DNA from 3 places in the Nocardioides marinus genome. Region 1 is predicted to be linked to each of the others. Evidence: predicted binding sites of a transcription regulator. Region 1 holds the regulator's gene; each other region holds the start of a gene.

Region 1 (4,548 bases):
GTCACGTCGTTGATGGGGTCGATCAGGTCGTTGGGCAGGTCGCCGAAGGTGACCGGCGCGATCATCACCGGGTTACCGATGACCTTCCACTGCGGCGCGTGGTCGCCGCGGGTGAGTGACTCCTTGAGCCAGGCCATCTGCTTCTTGCCGGTGATGGAGCGGGACGGGTCGCTCACCTCGGCCTCGAGCGCCGGCACGGGTGTCGGCGCGAGCGTGGAGACCTGCTCGTCGCGATAGGTGCGCAGGTCGAGCATCGAGACCTCGGCGAGGTTGCCGAAGCGCAGCCGACGGTAGAGGCGGGTGCCGTCGCCCAGGGCAGCGGTCCCGTCCATCCGCACCGGCATCCACTCGTCGTACGCGCGGTGGGCGCGGGCACGGCGGACCTTGTAGTCACCCTCGGACTCGTCGTGGTTCTCCGCGCCGTTCTTCCACTGGTCGTTGGTGACCTCGTGGTCGTCCCAGGTGAGGATCCACGAGTAGCGCGCGTGCAGGGCCTGCAGGTCGGGGTCGGCCTTGTAGTTGGCGTGCCGGCGGCGGTAGTCCTCGAGGCTGACCATCTCGTGCGGCGGGTCGTGCGGGCGGACGACGACGTTGTCCTGGCCCATGCCGTACTCGCCGGTGGGGTACTCGTAGAGGTAGTCGCCGAGGTGGAGGACGGCGTGGAGGTCCTCGCGCGCCGCGAGGCCGCGGTAGGAGCTGAAGAAGCCGGCCTCGAGGTTGGCGCAGGACACGACCCCGAAGCGCAGGTTGTCCAGGGCGGCGCGCTTGCGCGGCGCCGTGCGCAGGCGGCCGACGGGGCTCTTCTGGCCGAGGGCGCGGAAGCGGTAGAAGTACTCGGTGTCCGGCTTGAGGCCCCTGGCGTCGAGCTTGACCGTGTGGTCGCGCCCGGCGCTGGTGCGGAACCGGCCCTTGCTGACGACCTTGCGGAACCGCTTGTCCTTGGCCACCTGCCAGGTGACGGTGACCGGCCCGCCCTTGCCCGAGCCGGCCGTGGCCGCAGGGGTGGGGGTGACGCGGGTCCAGATGACGACCCGGCGCGGCAACGGGTCACCCGAGGCGACCCCGTGCTGGAAGACCTCGTGCGTCGCCTTCCCGCGCTCGGCCCCGTCGGCCGCACCGGGCTGCCCCGTCGGGTCGGCCTGCGCAGGGCGTACGCCGCTGCCGAGCACCCCGGCCGCGGCGGCTCCCGCGGCGCCGGTCGCGAGGACGGTGCGGCGGGGCAACGCGGAGGGGGAGGAGGACGAGGTGGGGGGCGTCGTCGGCGGCTTCGTCGAGGTCACGACTCATCCAACGACGCCGCCCCCTGTTTCGTGACGGTTTCGCCGGAGTGAGCACCGTCCGTTCACCCGGTGCTCACCAGGCGACCGCCCGCGACCCGGTGGACGAGCGGGCGTCGAGACCCCGCGCCTACCGGTGGTCGAGCAGTGAGGAGCGCCAGCGACGAGCGGGCGTCGAGACCACCCGCCGCCGGCGTACCCCTCAGACCTTGCGCAGCACGGCGGTGACGATGCCGAGGATGGTGGCGTGGGTGCCGTCGATCGGCTCGAAGGCGTCGTTGTGCGGCAGCAGCCACACCTGCCCGCTCTTGCGGGAGAAGGTCTTCACGGTGGCCTCGCCGTCGATCATCGCGGCGACCATCTGACCGTTCTCGGCGGTGTTGGCCTGGCGGATCACGACGTAGTCGCCGTCGCAGATGGCGGCGTCGATCATCGACTCACCACGCACCTCGAGCAGGAAGAGCTGGCCGTCGCCGACGAGCTGCTTGGGCAGCGGGAAGACGTCCTCGACCTGCTCCTCGGCGAGGATCGGCGCGCCCGCGGCGATCCGGCCGAGCATCGGCACGTAGGAGGCGGCGGGCAGGGTGTCGCCGACCCCGGTCTCGTCGAAGGAGCTCTCGTCGGCCGAGGAGATCGCGCGCCGTGCGGCCATCGACTCGGGCAGGAAGACCTCGAGGGCGCGGGGCCGGCTGCCGTCGCGCTTGATGAAGCCCTTCTCCTCCAGCACCTTCAGCTGGTGGGCCACCGAGGAGGTGCTGGTCAGGCCGACGGCCTGGCCGATCTCGCGCATGCTGGGCGGGTAGCCGCGTTGGGCGACCGCGTCGCGGATGGTCTCCAGCACCTTGGTCTGGCGCGGGGTGAGCCCGCTGGCGTCGGGCGGGCCGTCGGGGAGCGCGCTCACGCCGGGGGCGGCGTCGTCGTGGCTGGTCGCCATGGGGGTCCTCCTGGTTCGACCACCGGCCCGCAGGGTGCGCCCGCGGACGCGGCGGCACGGGTGTGGCACGGCCTGCGTCGTGGTGCTCACACGCTATGACTCATCCGGTCCGCGATCAAACATGTGTTCGAATCGGCGTGTCGAGCACACTCGGGCCATGACGCCCCGCCCGGTCCCCGCCGCCCCCATCCAGCGCAGTGCCGTGGTCACCGGTGCTGCTCGCGGCATCGGCCGCGGGATCGCCGAGCTGCTGGTGGCCCAGGGGTACGCCGTGGTCGTCACCGATGTTGACGGGGAGGCCGTGCAGGCGACCGCGCGGGAGATCGGCGCCGTCGCCGGACTGGCCCATGACGTGCGCGACCCGGAGGCGCACCGCACGGTCGCCGAGGTGGCGGCCGGGCACGGTCGTCTGGTCGCCTGGTTCAACAACGCCGGGGTCGGCGACGACGGGCGACTCTCGGAGCTCTCCGAGGAGCAGGTGCGCCGGCTGGTGGAGGTGAACCTCCTGGGTGTCCTGTGGGGCATGCGCGCTGCGCTGGAGGCCTTCGGCGACGGCTCCGGCGACATCGTCAACACCGCCTCCCTCTCGGGGCTGGGGCCGGTCCCCGGCTACAGCGTGTACGCCGCGACCAAGGCCGCGACCGTGTCGGCCACCATGTCCGTGGCCGCCGAGACGGCGCGTCGGGTGCGGGTGCACGCGATCTGCCCCGACGGGGTCCGGACGGCCATGCTGGACGAGCAGGACCCCGAAGGCCTGGGAGCGGCCCTGGTTCACTCGGGTGGTCGGATCCTGTCGGTGGAGGAGATCGCCGAGGCGGCCGTCGGGCTGGTCGGGACCGGCCGCGTGATCCGGACGGTGCCGGTGTGGCGCGGGGCCCTGATGCGCACCATCTCCCTGGCTCCCGGCGTCGCCGCCAAGGGGACCGCGCTCTTCGCCGCCCAGGGTCGTCGGGCGCTCCGCCGCGGCTGACGGGGTGGGTGGGCTCGCGGCCCACGCAGGGGCAGTCGAACATTTGTTCGCAGAAACCCTTGATCTCGTTCGAACACCTGATCTACTCTCGTACACGTGTTCGATCGAACTGGTGGTCGAGCCGTCGGCCCCAGGCCCGCCCGGTCCTCCCTGACCGGGACTGTCGGTGGTCGTCGGTAGACATCGGTTCGCAGACCCACTCCGCCTTCCCCAGGAGATCCCGATGAGCACCATGGTCCTTCCCGCAGTCCACCTCCCGGCCCGCACCTCCGCCCGTCCGGTTCCGCGCTCGGCACCGCGTTCGGCTGCTGGCACCGACGGCCGTCTGCGCCTGACCCGGCGCGGTCGCCTGGTGGTCTTCGTGGTCGGCCTGCTGGTGGCCGTGGCGATCGCGGTGGCCTTCGCTGGCGGCTCGGTCGCGACCTCGGAGAAGGGGCAGCCGGTGCCCACCGACACGATCGTGGTCGGCACCGGGGTGACCCTGTGGGACATCGCCTCGGCCCGGGCCGAGGGCGGCGACGTCCGCGACATGATGTCGACCATCCAGCAGCTCAACCACCTCGAGAGCGGCATGCTCGTCGCCGGTCAGCGGCTGCGGGTCCCCGCCGACAGCTGAGCGCGACGCGACGGGAGCACCGCCCCGGAAGGGGCGCACAGACTTCGCCGGTCGATTCGACCCCGGCCGGCGAAACCACGGGGAAGACGAGGGGCGGGCCCACGGCGGGACCGCCCCTCGGTGGTGCTGGGCGGGCCGCAAGGTCTGACTGATGTCAGTCAGACCTTGCGGTGCGCGGTCGAACCTTCGACCGCGAACCCGCAGGTTCGACCGATATCAGTCAGACCTTCGCGCACCGGCCGTCCTGGGCGGGGCCAGGCTCAGCGCGCGGCGCGCTTGCCGCCCTTGGGTCGCGGAGCGGGGGGCTCGGTGCCGGGTGCTGGGTCCGGGGCGACGACGCCGAGCTCGCGCAGCAGCCGCAGCCCGACCAACAGGCCGGCGAAGAGGCAGGCCACCGCGCCGAGGGAGGCCAGGGCGAGGAACCACCAGGCGGCGGTCCTGCCCTCGCGTGCGGTCGTGCCGAAGTCGATGGCCGCCCAGACCAGGTAGCCCCAGGCGACGACCAGGCCGGTGACCCCGGCGGTGAGGGCCAGCAGGCGACGGGTCCGGTGGGGTGCCGGGGGGCGCGGGCCGCTGTGCGATCCGTGCTTCCCTCCGCTCCCAGCCACCGCGCCATTGTCCCCGATCGCCCCACGCGTCACGGGGCGAACCGCCGAGCGGTGCGGTCGCGCCCGGTGGCCCACCACGGGCCGAAGGGCCCGAGGAAGGGGCAGGAGGACCCTGATGGGGGATGGGCCGCGGGGTTAGCCTG
Region 2 (4,548 bases), 190 kb from region 1:
GCGGCCGAGACCAGCGGCCCGGTCTCGGCGTCGTCGTCGAAGGGGCCGCCGAGGCGGATCTCCTTCGCCCGGCGCACCAGCTCGTCGACGACCTCGTCGTGGACGGTGTCCTCGACGATGAGCCGGGCACCGGCCGAGCAGACCTGGCCCGAGTCGAGGAACACCGCGGTGAGGGCGTTGTCGATGGCAGCGTCGAGGTCGGCGTCAGCGAAGACGATGTTGGGGTTCTTGCCGCCGAGTTCCAGGGCGACCCGCTTCACCGTCGGCGCGGCCGCCGCCATGATCCGGCGGCCGGTCACGATGCCGCCGGTGAAGGAGACAAGGTCGACCTCGGGGGCCTCGGTCAGCATCGGGCCCACCCGGTCGCCCGCGCCCGTGACGAGGTTGGCGACGCCGGTGGGCAGGCCCACCTCGGTCAGCGCGTCCACCAGCCACATCGCCGTGGAGGGGGTCAGCTCGCTGGGCTTGAGCACGAAGGTGTTGCCGGCGGCCAGCGCCGGGGCGACCTTCCAGGCCGTCTGCAGCAGCGGGTAGTTCCAGGGCGTGATCAGGCTGCAGACGCCGACCGGCTCGTGGACGACCCTGCTGCGCACGTCGGGCATCCCCGGGTCGACGACCCGGCCCGCCTCGGCCTGGGCGAGGGAGGCGAAGTGCCGGAAGACGCCGACGATGTCGTCGACGTCGATCTGGCTCTCCACGAAGCGCTTGCCGGTGTCGAGGGACTCCCGACGGGCCACCTCGTCCTTGTCGGCCTCCAGCCGGTCGGCCAGGCGGTGCAGCAGCGCGGCGCGCTCGGGCCCGGTGGTCCGCGGCCACGGCCCGTTGTCGAAGGCGCGTCGCGCCGCGAGGACGGCGGCCAGCGCGTCGTCGGCGCCACCCTCGGACACGGTGCGCACCGGCGTACCGTCAGCGGGGCAGCGGATCTCGCGCGTCGCGCCGTCGGCGGCCAGGCGCCACTCGCCGTCGATGAACAGGCTGGGGTCGGACATGGGGGTGCACGGCTCCTCGGGTCGGGGTCTGCGTCCGACACCGGGGCGTTGGAGGGCACGCTGCTGTCACCGCCGCACCCGGCGTCCACGTGGCGGTGATGGCGGCACGACCGCGATGGCCCGACGGCGACGTCGAGCTGGTGGCCGCCTCACCCCAGTGACAGCAGCCTGCCAACCTGAGAAGAGGCTGAAACGTCCCCTGGCTCACACCAGAGGATTCTTTACCCCCACGCGGGGCGCGCGGTCAGGCCCAGGCGTGCGCGGGCGACCAGAAGACCGCGATCGCGACGTTGAGCACCGACAGCGCCAGCAGCCCGGCCCACAGGCCCTGCGGGATGCTCGGCTTGCGCACGTTGACCATCACCAGCACCAGGACCACCAGGCCGATGAGCAGCTTGACGCCCACCTTGGTGTTGTCGGGCTCCTGGTCACCGGCCGAGAGCACCCCGACCAGCGCGAGGCCGGCGAGGAACGCGGTGCCGGCGCCGTCGCGCATCGCCGCGTTGACCTTCTTCTCCCCCGGCCCGGCCTGGGCGATGAGCCCGCCGATGAGCGCGGCGAAGCCGAGGATGTGCACGAACAGCAGGATCAGGCGCAGGGTCTCCACGCGTGGATCGTACGGCCCACGCGCTGCTGGTCGAGCAGGCGAGCGCCAGCGAGCCGTCGTCGAGACCCCGTACGCCGACAAGTAGCCGTCCCCACGGGGCGTCTGGAGGGTCTGTCGTGACCCCCTTTCACGGCACACCCTCCGGTCTGCTTCGACTCCGTGGTGGGCGTGGGCGGGCGCCTGGACGTTCGCGCGGCGGCAGGTCCTTCATTTTTCGAAGCCGTGCTTGCGGTGGGCATTGATTTCGGTACCTGGTTGCGGTCCGATCGAACAGTCCGGCATCGCTGAGGTGCTCGCTTCGGTTGCGGCCGGATCGTCCTCCACAGATTCACTCCGAGGACCCCTTCGCCCTTCTCTTCGAACAGATGTTCGAGTAGAATCTGGACATGGCACTCGGGCACCAGGATCACTCGGCACAGGACACCGCTCCTGTCCCGACCGGTGACCTGCTGACCTCCATCCGCGACCTCGACAAGGCTGCCGATCAGGCCGACCGGGATCGGTTCATCGCGATCGCTGAGTGGGCCGACCGGCACACCACCGGCCAGCTGATGCCCGACCTCTACGGCACCTACGGGCTGGCCGACGAGGACGCCCACGCTGAGGCTGAGAACGCGTGGGTCTCCCGGTTCGGGATGCCCGGCGCCGACACCATGCTCGAGCTCGCCGGCCCCGGCGCCCCCGAGGTGTCGGAGTTCGCGGTCATCGAGCTCGCCGCGGCGCTGGGCCGCTCCACCGACTCCGGCCGGGTACTGGTCTCGGATGCGGTCGAAGCCCGCTACCGACTGCCGAAGATCTGGCAGCGACTCCTCGACGGCCAGGTGCAGGTGTGGCGCATCCGGCGGGTCACCGAGGTCACCCGTCAGCTCACCGCCGAGGCCGCTGCGTTCGTCGATGCGCACCTGGCCCACGTCGTGCACACCGCCTCGTTCGCCACGGTCAAGCGGCTCGCGGCCGAGGCGGCAGCACGGTTCGACCCCGAGGGATGTGAGATGGAGGAGGTCGACACCGCCGCGTCTCTGCACGTCACCCTCGACCTCTCGACCGCGTGGACCATCGGCACCGCCAACGGCGTCCCCCTGACCGGCCTGCTGGACCGCGCCGACGCCGAAGAGCTCGAGCACGCCATCCGCACCATCGCCGACCAACTGCTCGCCGCCGGCTCCACCGACACCCTCGACGTCCGCCGCGCCAAGGCCCTGGGCTACCTCAGCCGCGGCGACCTCACCCTCGACCTCGCTGATGAAGGTGGTCGAGCAGCGACGAGCGCCAGCGAGGAGCGGGCGTCGAGACCACCCCGCTCGAGCCGTCCCCGCCAGGTCGTCCTCCACCTCCACCTCTCAGAAGCCGCCCTCCGCGGAAACGAAGGACCCGGCACCCCCGAGATCGACCCCGACACCGGACGGCTCGGCCTCCACCTCGCCCGCCTCGAGAACCACCACCAGACCCTCACCGCCGACACCGTCCGTGAGTGGCTCGCCGTGCCCGGCGCCAACATCGTGCTGAAGCCGGTCATCGACCTGGCCGACCAGATCGCCGTCGACTCCTACGAGATCCCCGACCGCATCTCCACCCGGGTCAAGCTCAAGCGGACGACCTGCGTCTTCCCGCACTGCACCCGTACCTCAGCCAGGGTCGACCTCGACCACATCGAGGAGTACGTCCCACCCGACCAGGGCGGACCACCCGGCCAGACAGCCACCGACCGACTCGCCCCCTTGTGCAGACGCCACCACCGAGCCAAGACCCACCCATCCCCGGTCCCCAGCAGCCAAGCAGGCTCGACCACCGTGGCCTGGGACTACGCCCAGCTCACCCCCACCACCTGGCTCTGGACCAGCCCCCACGGCATCCGCCTGCTCGTCCACCCCGACGGCACCACCGAGCTCTGACGGGCGAGACCTGACGGCGCGCTCTGAGCGCGCGGAGGCCATGCCCCTGGCAGTCGCGGTCGTGAACCCTCAGACTCTCGTCATGTCTCGGAGCACCCGCCGCGGTCAGCGCCTCTCCTCCACCCTGCTGGCCACGGCGCTGCTGGCCGGACCGCTGAGCGGCTGCGGCGGCGCAGAGGTCACGGTGGTCGATGACGTCACCGTCCTGATCGGCGCGCGCAGCAGCTCGGGGATGGATGCCCTGCTCCCGGGGCGCCTCGCCGTCGTCGACGGATGCCTCGGGCTGGACTTCGAGGACGGCGCAGTGCCCTACGTCGTCGTCTGGCCCCACGGGACCGAGGTCGTGCGTGACAACCCGTTGACCCTCGCCCTGCCGGACGGCGAGGAGCACCAGCTCGGCGACCAGCTCCAGGTGGGCGGCGGCGAGTCGTCGTCCCGGATGGCCGGTGGCATCGACGTCGATGAGGAGTGCCCCGGCGCGGCCGTCTGGCTGGGCAGCGACTGACCGACGGCTCCATGCGGCAGCATGATGCGCGTGCGTGCGGTGAGCTGCGAAGGCGGAGAGCTGTCCCTGGTCGACCTGCCCGACCCCGAGCCGGGTCCCGGCCAGCTGGTGCTGCGCGTGCGGCGTACCGGTATCTGCGGCTCCGACCTGCACGCCCGGCGGCACGCCGACGAGCTGGCGGCGGTGATGGACGAGCTGGACTACGCCCACAGCATCCGCTCCACCGAGCCGACCGTCCTGGGGCACGAGCTGTGCGGTGAGGTCGTCGCGCAGGGACGCGGGACCGCCCGCGCCTTCCCGCTCGGCTCACGCGTCGTGGCGTTCCCCCTCGTCCGCGGCACGGAGGGCGTCCACCCGATCGGGCTGTCGCCGCTGGCACCGGGCGGGTACGCCGAGCAGGTGCTGGTCGAGGCGTCGATGGCCCACGTGGTGCCCGACAAGCTCGACGACGACCTGGCCGCCCTGACCGAGCCGATGGCGGTCGCGCTGCACGCGGTGCGCCGCGGCGAGGTCGGGAAGCGCGACACAGCGATCGTGCTGGGCTGCGGCCCGGTG
Region 3 (4,548 bases), 130 kb from region 1:
GGCTCGAGCGGCTGCAGCACGCAGAACTCGTTGCCCTCCGGGTCGGCCATGACCGTCCACCGCGTCTCGCCCTGACCGATGTCGGCCCGCGTCGCCCCCAGGGCCTCCAGGCGCGCCACCTCGGCCTCCTGGGTGTCTACCACGCCGGGGCGCAGGTCGAGGTGCAGACGGTTCTTCACCGTCTTGTCGTCGGGCACCTTGATGAACAGCAGGTCCGGGAGCAGCCCGTCGCCCAGCTCGCCCTGCGGCGGCTCGAGGCAGGCCTCCTCGTCGTCGGCGAAGGTGCGGCGCCAGCCGAGCGCCTCTGCCCAGAAGGTCGCCACGAGGTCGAGGTCGTGGCAGTCGATGGTCAGGCACTGGATGCGCAGGGTCATGGGACGACCCTGGCGACGGGACGGCTCAGCGTCCAGGGGTTTGTGACGCCGGGGCTCGTCTCAGAGCTCGGTGGTGCCGTCGGGGTGGACGAGGAACCGGATGTCGTGGGGGCTGGTCCAGAGCCAGGTGGTGGGGGTGAGCTGGTGGTAGTCCCAGGCCACGGTGGTCGAGTTCGTCGAGGCCGGGGAGGGGTGGGTCTTGGCCCGGTGGTGGCGTCTGCACAGGGGGGCGAGTTTGTCTGTTGATGTCTGGCCGGGTGGTCCGCCCTGGTCGGGTGGGACGTACTCCTCGATGTGGTCGAGGTCGACCCTGGCTGAGGTGCGGGTGCAGTGCGGGAAGACGCAGGTCGTGCGCTTGAGCTTGACCCGGGTGGAGATGCGGTCGGGGATCTCGTAGCAGTCGACGGCGATCTGGTCGGCCAGGTTGATGACCGGCTTCACGACCACCTGGGTGCCGGGAACGGCGAGCCATTCGCGGACGGTGTCGGCGGTGAGGGTCTGGTGGTGGTTCTCGAGGCGGGCGAGGTGGAGGCCGAGCATCCCGGTGTCGGGGTCGACCTCGGGGGTGCCGGGTCCTTCGTTTCCGCGGAGCGCGGCTTCTGAGAGGTGGAGGTGGAGGACGACCTGGCGGGGGTTGCGGGGTGGTCTCGACGCCCGCTCCTCGCTGGCGCTCGTCGCTGCTCGACCACCTGCGTCGGTGTCGTCGGTCGCTGCTCGACCACCTGCGTCGGTGCCGTCGGTCGCTGCTCGACCACCTGGCTCGGCCGGTGAGGTGTCGAGGTCGAGGGTGAGGTCGCCGCGGCTGAGGTAGCCCAGGGCCTTGGCACGGCGGACGTCGAGGGTATCGGTGGAGCCGGCGGCCAGCAGCTGGTCGGCGATGGTGCGGATCGCTGCCTCGAGCTCCTCGGCATCGGCACGGTCCAGCAGCCCGGACAGGTGGACACCGTTGGCGGTCCCGATCGACCAAGCCGTCGCCAGGTCGAGGTGGACGTGGAGGCTGGCGCGGGTGTCGACCTCTTCCATCTCAGCCGTCTCGGGGTCGAAGCGTGCTGCCGCCTCCGCGGCCAACCTCTTGACGGTGGCGAAGGAGGCGGTGTGCACCACGTGGGCGAGATGGGCGTCGACGAACGCAGCGGCCTCGGCGGTCAGGCCGCGGGTGAGGTCGGTGACGCGGCGTACCCGCCACACCTGCACCTGGCCCGCTTCGAGGCGGGCCCAGATCTTCGGCAGCCGGTAGCGGGCCTCCACGGCATCAGACAGCAGCATCCGCCCCGAGTCGGTGGAACGGCCCAGTGCGGCGGCGAGCTCGATGACCGCGAACTCGCTGACCTCGGGTGCACCGGGGCCGGCGAGCTCGAGCATCGTGTCGGCGCCGGGCATCCCGAACCGGGACACCCACGCGTTCTCGGCCTCGTTGTGGGCGTCGTCGTCGGGCAGCCCGAAGGTGCCGTACAGGTCGGGCAGCAGTTGGCCGGTGGTGTGCCGGTCGGCCCACTCGGCGATCGCGATGAACCGGTCCCGGTCAGCCTGGTCAGCAGCCTGGTCGAGGTCGCGAATGGCAGTCAGCAGGTCACCGGTCGGCACAGGAGAAGACCCCTGTGCCGAGTGATCCTGGTGCCCGAGTGCCATGACCAGATTCTACTAGAACATGTGTTCGAATAGAACCCTTGATCGGGGCTCCAGATCGAATCTGTGGAGGACGATCCAGCCGCAACCCCAGCGAGCACCCCAACGGCGCGCAAGGGGCGGAGCGAGCCGCAACCAAGTACCGAAGCGAAGGCCCACCGCAAGCACGCCTTCGAGAAATGAAGGACCTGCTGCAGCGCGAACGTCCAGGCGCCCACCGACCCCGACCACGGAGCACCACGTGGATTGGAGGGCGTGCCGTGAAAGGGGGTCACGAGGAAACCTCCGGTCGCCTCGTGAAGCAGGTTGCTTGTCGGGGCACGGGGTTTCGAGGCTCGTCGCTGGCGCTCCTCGCACCTCAACCAGCGAACGAGCAGCGGGGGCCGAGGCCTAGGCGCATGACGACGGCGCTGGTGCCGTCGCGGTAGTAGCGCGGGCGTCGGTCGACCTCGGTGAAGCCGCGGGCGGCGTAGAAGGCGAGGGCGGAGGCGTTGTCCTCGCGGACCTCCAGCAGCATCCGGTCCGCGCGGCCGGCGCGGGCGAGCTCGATGCACTCCTCCAGCAGCGCGGAGGCGACGCCGGAGCGGCGGGCGGAGGCGGAGACGGCGATGCGCTGGAGCTCGGCGACGTCGACCACGACCGACACCACCGCGTGTCCGACCACCACGCCGGAGAGCTCGGCGACCAGGTAGTGCGCGTGCGGGACCTCGCCGCGGACTCCGGGCACGACGAGAGCGGGCGGCCAGGCGTCGGCACCGAGGTTGTCGGCCTCGGAGGCGACGACGGCGTCGAGGTCCGCCTCGGTGGCGGGGCGGACCACGAGGGTCACGAGACCTGCTTGCGCGCGCTCGGCTCGACCGCGTCGGGGCGGCGCAGGTAGAGCGGCTCGGGGTCGAGCAGCTCGGCGCGCTCCTCGGTGATCACGCGCGCCAGCCAGCCGGCCGAGGGCCGGGTCGGACCGGCGGCCGTCGGGAACGCCTCGGGGTAGAGCGCGGCCCCCTCCCCCACGACAGGCGCGGAGGTGGCGGCGTCCGCGGGCTTGAGGACGGCCGGGCCCTCCAGACGCGCGCCGTCGGCGTCGTACGTCGCGAGGTAGACCTCCTTGCGGCGCGCATCGGTCGCCACGACGAAGTCGGAGGTCACCGTGCCGGTGTCGACGGCCTCGACCGCGAGCACGTCGAGCGAGCACACGCCGTAGACGGGGACCTCCAGCACGAACGCGAGGGTCCGGGCGGTGACCAGGCCGACCCGCAGACCGGTGAACGGGCCGGGGCCGACGCCGACCCCGATGGCGGTGAGGTCCTGGCGGACAGCGCCCACGTCGAGCAGGCAGCGCTCGATGAGCGGGGCGAGCTGCTCGCCGTGCTTCATCGCCCGCTCGGCGACGTGCTCGGCCACGACGTCGCTGCCGTCGTGGAGGGCGACGGTGACGAGCGGGGTCGCGGTGTCGAGGGTGAGCAGCACGCCAGCGAGGTTAGCGGGCGGCCCGCTGGGCGTAGGCGGTGGCGGCGGCGTGCACGGCGTCGACGTACTCCTGGGCGTGGTTGTAGCTGTGGATCGCCGAGGCCCACGTGGTGCCGGAGTCGAGGTCGTGGCCCGAGGCGCACAGGTAGCGCGCGGCCGTCGCCGCGGCGTCGTCGAGGTCGTGGGGGTCCATGACGCCGTCGCGGTCGCCGTCGGCGGCCCACGGCTCCCACGAGGAGCGCAGGAACTGCATCGGGCCGACGGCGTGCTCCCACGTCGGGTCACCGTGCCAGGCGGTCGACTCGGGGGTCGCGCGGATCGCGGCCACCGGCCCGACGCCGTCCAGCGCGACACCGATGATGGGCGGCTCGGAGCGGCCGTCGACGGTGAGCGACCGGCCGTCGATGGTGCCGTGGTGGGACTCGACCCAGCCGATCCCGGCCAGCGTCGTCCAGCCGATGTCGCAGCCGCCGACGCGGGAGATCTGCGCGTCGGCGTAGGCCCGCAGCGCCGGGGTCGGGATGCCGGTACGCCGGGCCGTCCGCTCCAGCCAGTCCTGGTCGACCAGCTGGCCGGAGACCGGGGTCGCGGCGGGCAGGTCGGCGGTGACGGGCACCGGCGCGGCGACGTACTCCGGGGGTGGGGTGAGGTCGAGCGTGCGCGGCGTCGCGTAGAGGCGCGACAGACCGAACGCGGCGGCGGTCGCGAGCACCAGGAGCGTCGCGAACAGCACGATCGCGCGCGGGCCGGAGATCACGAGGAGAGTGTGGGGCATCCCGGCCGGATCAGCCGAACCGGCCGTGGACGTAGTCGCTGGTGCGCTCGTCGCGCGGGTTCTCGAACATGGCACGGGTGTCGCCGTGCTCGACGATCACGCCGGGCGTGCCGTGGGCGGCGAGGAAGAACGCGCACTGGGAGGAGACGCGAGCCGCCTGCTGCATGTTGTGGGTGACGATCACGATCGTGACCTCGCGGGCCAGCTCGACCATCGTCTCCTCGATGACGCGGGTGGAGGTCGGGTCGAGCGCCGAGCAGGGCTCGTCCATCAGCAGCACCCGCGGCTTGACCGCCAGCGAGCGGGCGA

The links. Region 1 encodes LexA, which represses DNA repair genes until DNA is damaged. Its sites were predicted from a motif close to TCGAACANNTGTTCGA; they were not measured.
Region 2: BKA05_RS03395 (HNH endonuclease signature motif containing protein) is a predicted target of LexA. The motif match lies at 1,954-1,969, and genes of this name have one in related genera.
Region 3: BKA05_RS03100 (HNH endonuclease signature motif containing protein) is a predicted target of LexA. The motif match lies at 2,017-2,032, and genes of this name have one in related genera.

What each region holds. Positions count from the first base shown of each region.
Region 1 covers NZ_JACBZI010000001.1:503,454-508,001, forward strand. The annotation lists gene BKA05_RS02535 (alkaline phosphatase D family protein) at 1-1,280, opposite strand, end outside; gene lexA (transcriptional repressor LexA) at 1,480-2,211, opposite strand; gene BKA05_RS02545 (SDR family oxidoreductase) at 2,369-3,181, shown strand; gene BKA05_RS02550 (LysM peptidoglycan-binding domain-containing protein) at 3,405-3,797, shown strand; gene BKA05_RS02555 (hypothetical protein) at 4,058-4,405, opposite strand.
Region 2 covers NZ_JACBZI010000001.1:696,253-700,800, reverse strand. The annotation lists gene BKA05_RS03405 (aldehyde dehydrogenase family protein) at 1-989, opposite strand, end outside; gene BKA05_RS03400 (hypothetical protein) at 1,234-1,596, opposite strand; gene BKA05_RS03395 (HNH endonuclease signature motif containing protein) at 1,983-3,488, shown strand; gene BKA05_RS03390 (hypothetical protein) at 3,571-3,993, shown strand; gene BKA05_RS03385 (zinc-binding dehydrogenase) at 4,024-4,548, shown strand, end outside.
Region 3 covers NZ_JACBZI010000001.1:629,781-634,328, reverse strand. The annotation lists gene BKA05_RS03105 (VOC family protein) at 1-374, opposite strand, end outside; gene BKA05_RS03100 (HNH endonuclease signature motif containing protein) at 435-2,003, opposite strand; gene rimI (ribosomal protein S18-alanine N-acetyltransferase) at 2,359-2,829, opposite strand; gene tsaB (tRNA (adenosine(37)-N6)-threonylcarbamoyltransferase complex dimerization subunit type 1 TsaB) at 2,826-3,464, opposite strand; gene BKA05_RS03085 (lytic murein transglycosylase) at 3,475-4,221, opposite strand; gene BKA05_RS03080 (phosphate ABC transporter ATP-binding protein) at 4,250-4,548, opposite strand, start outside.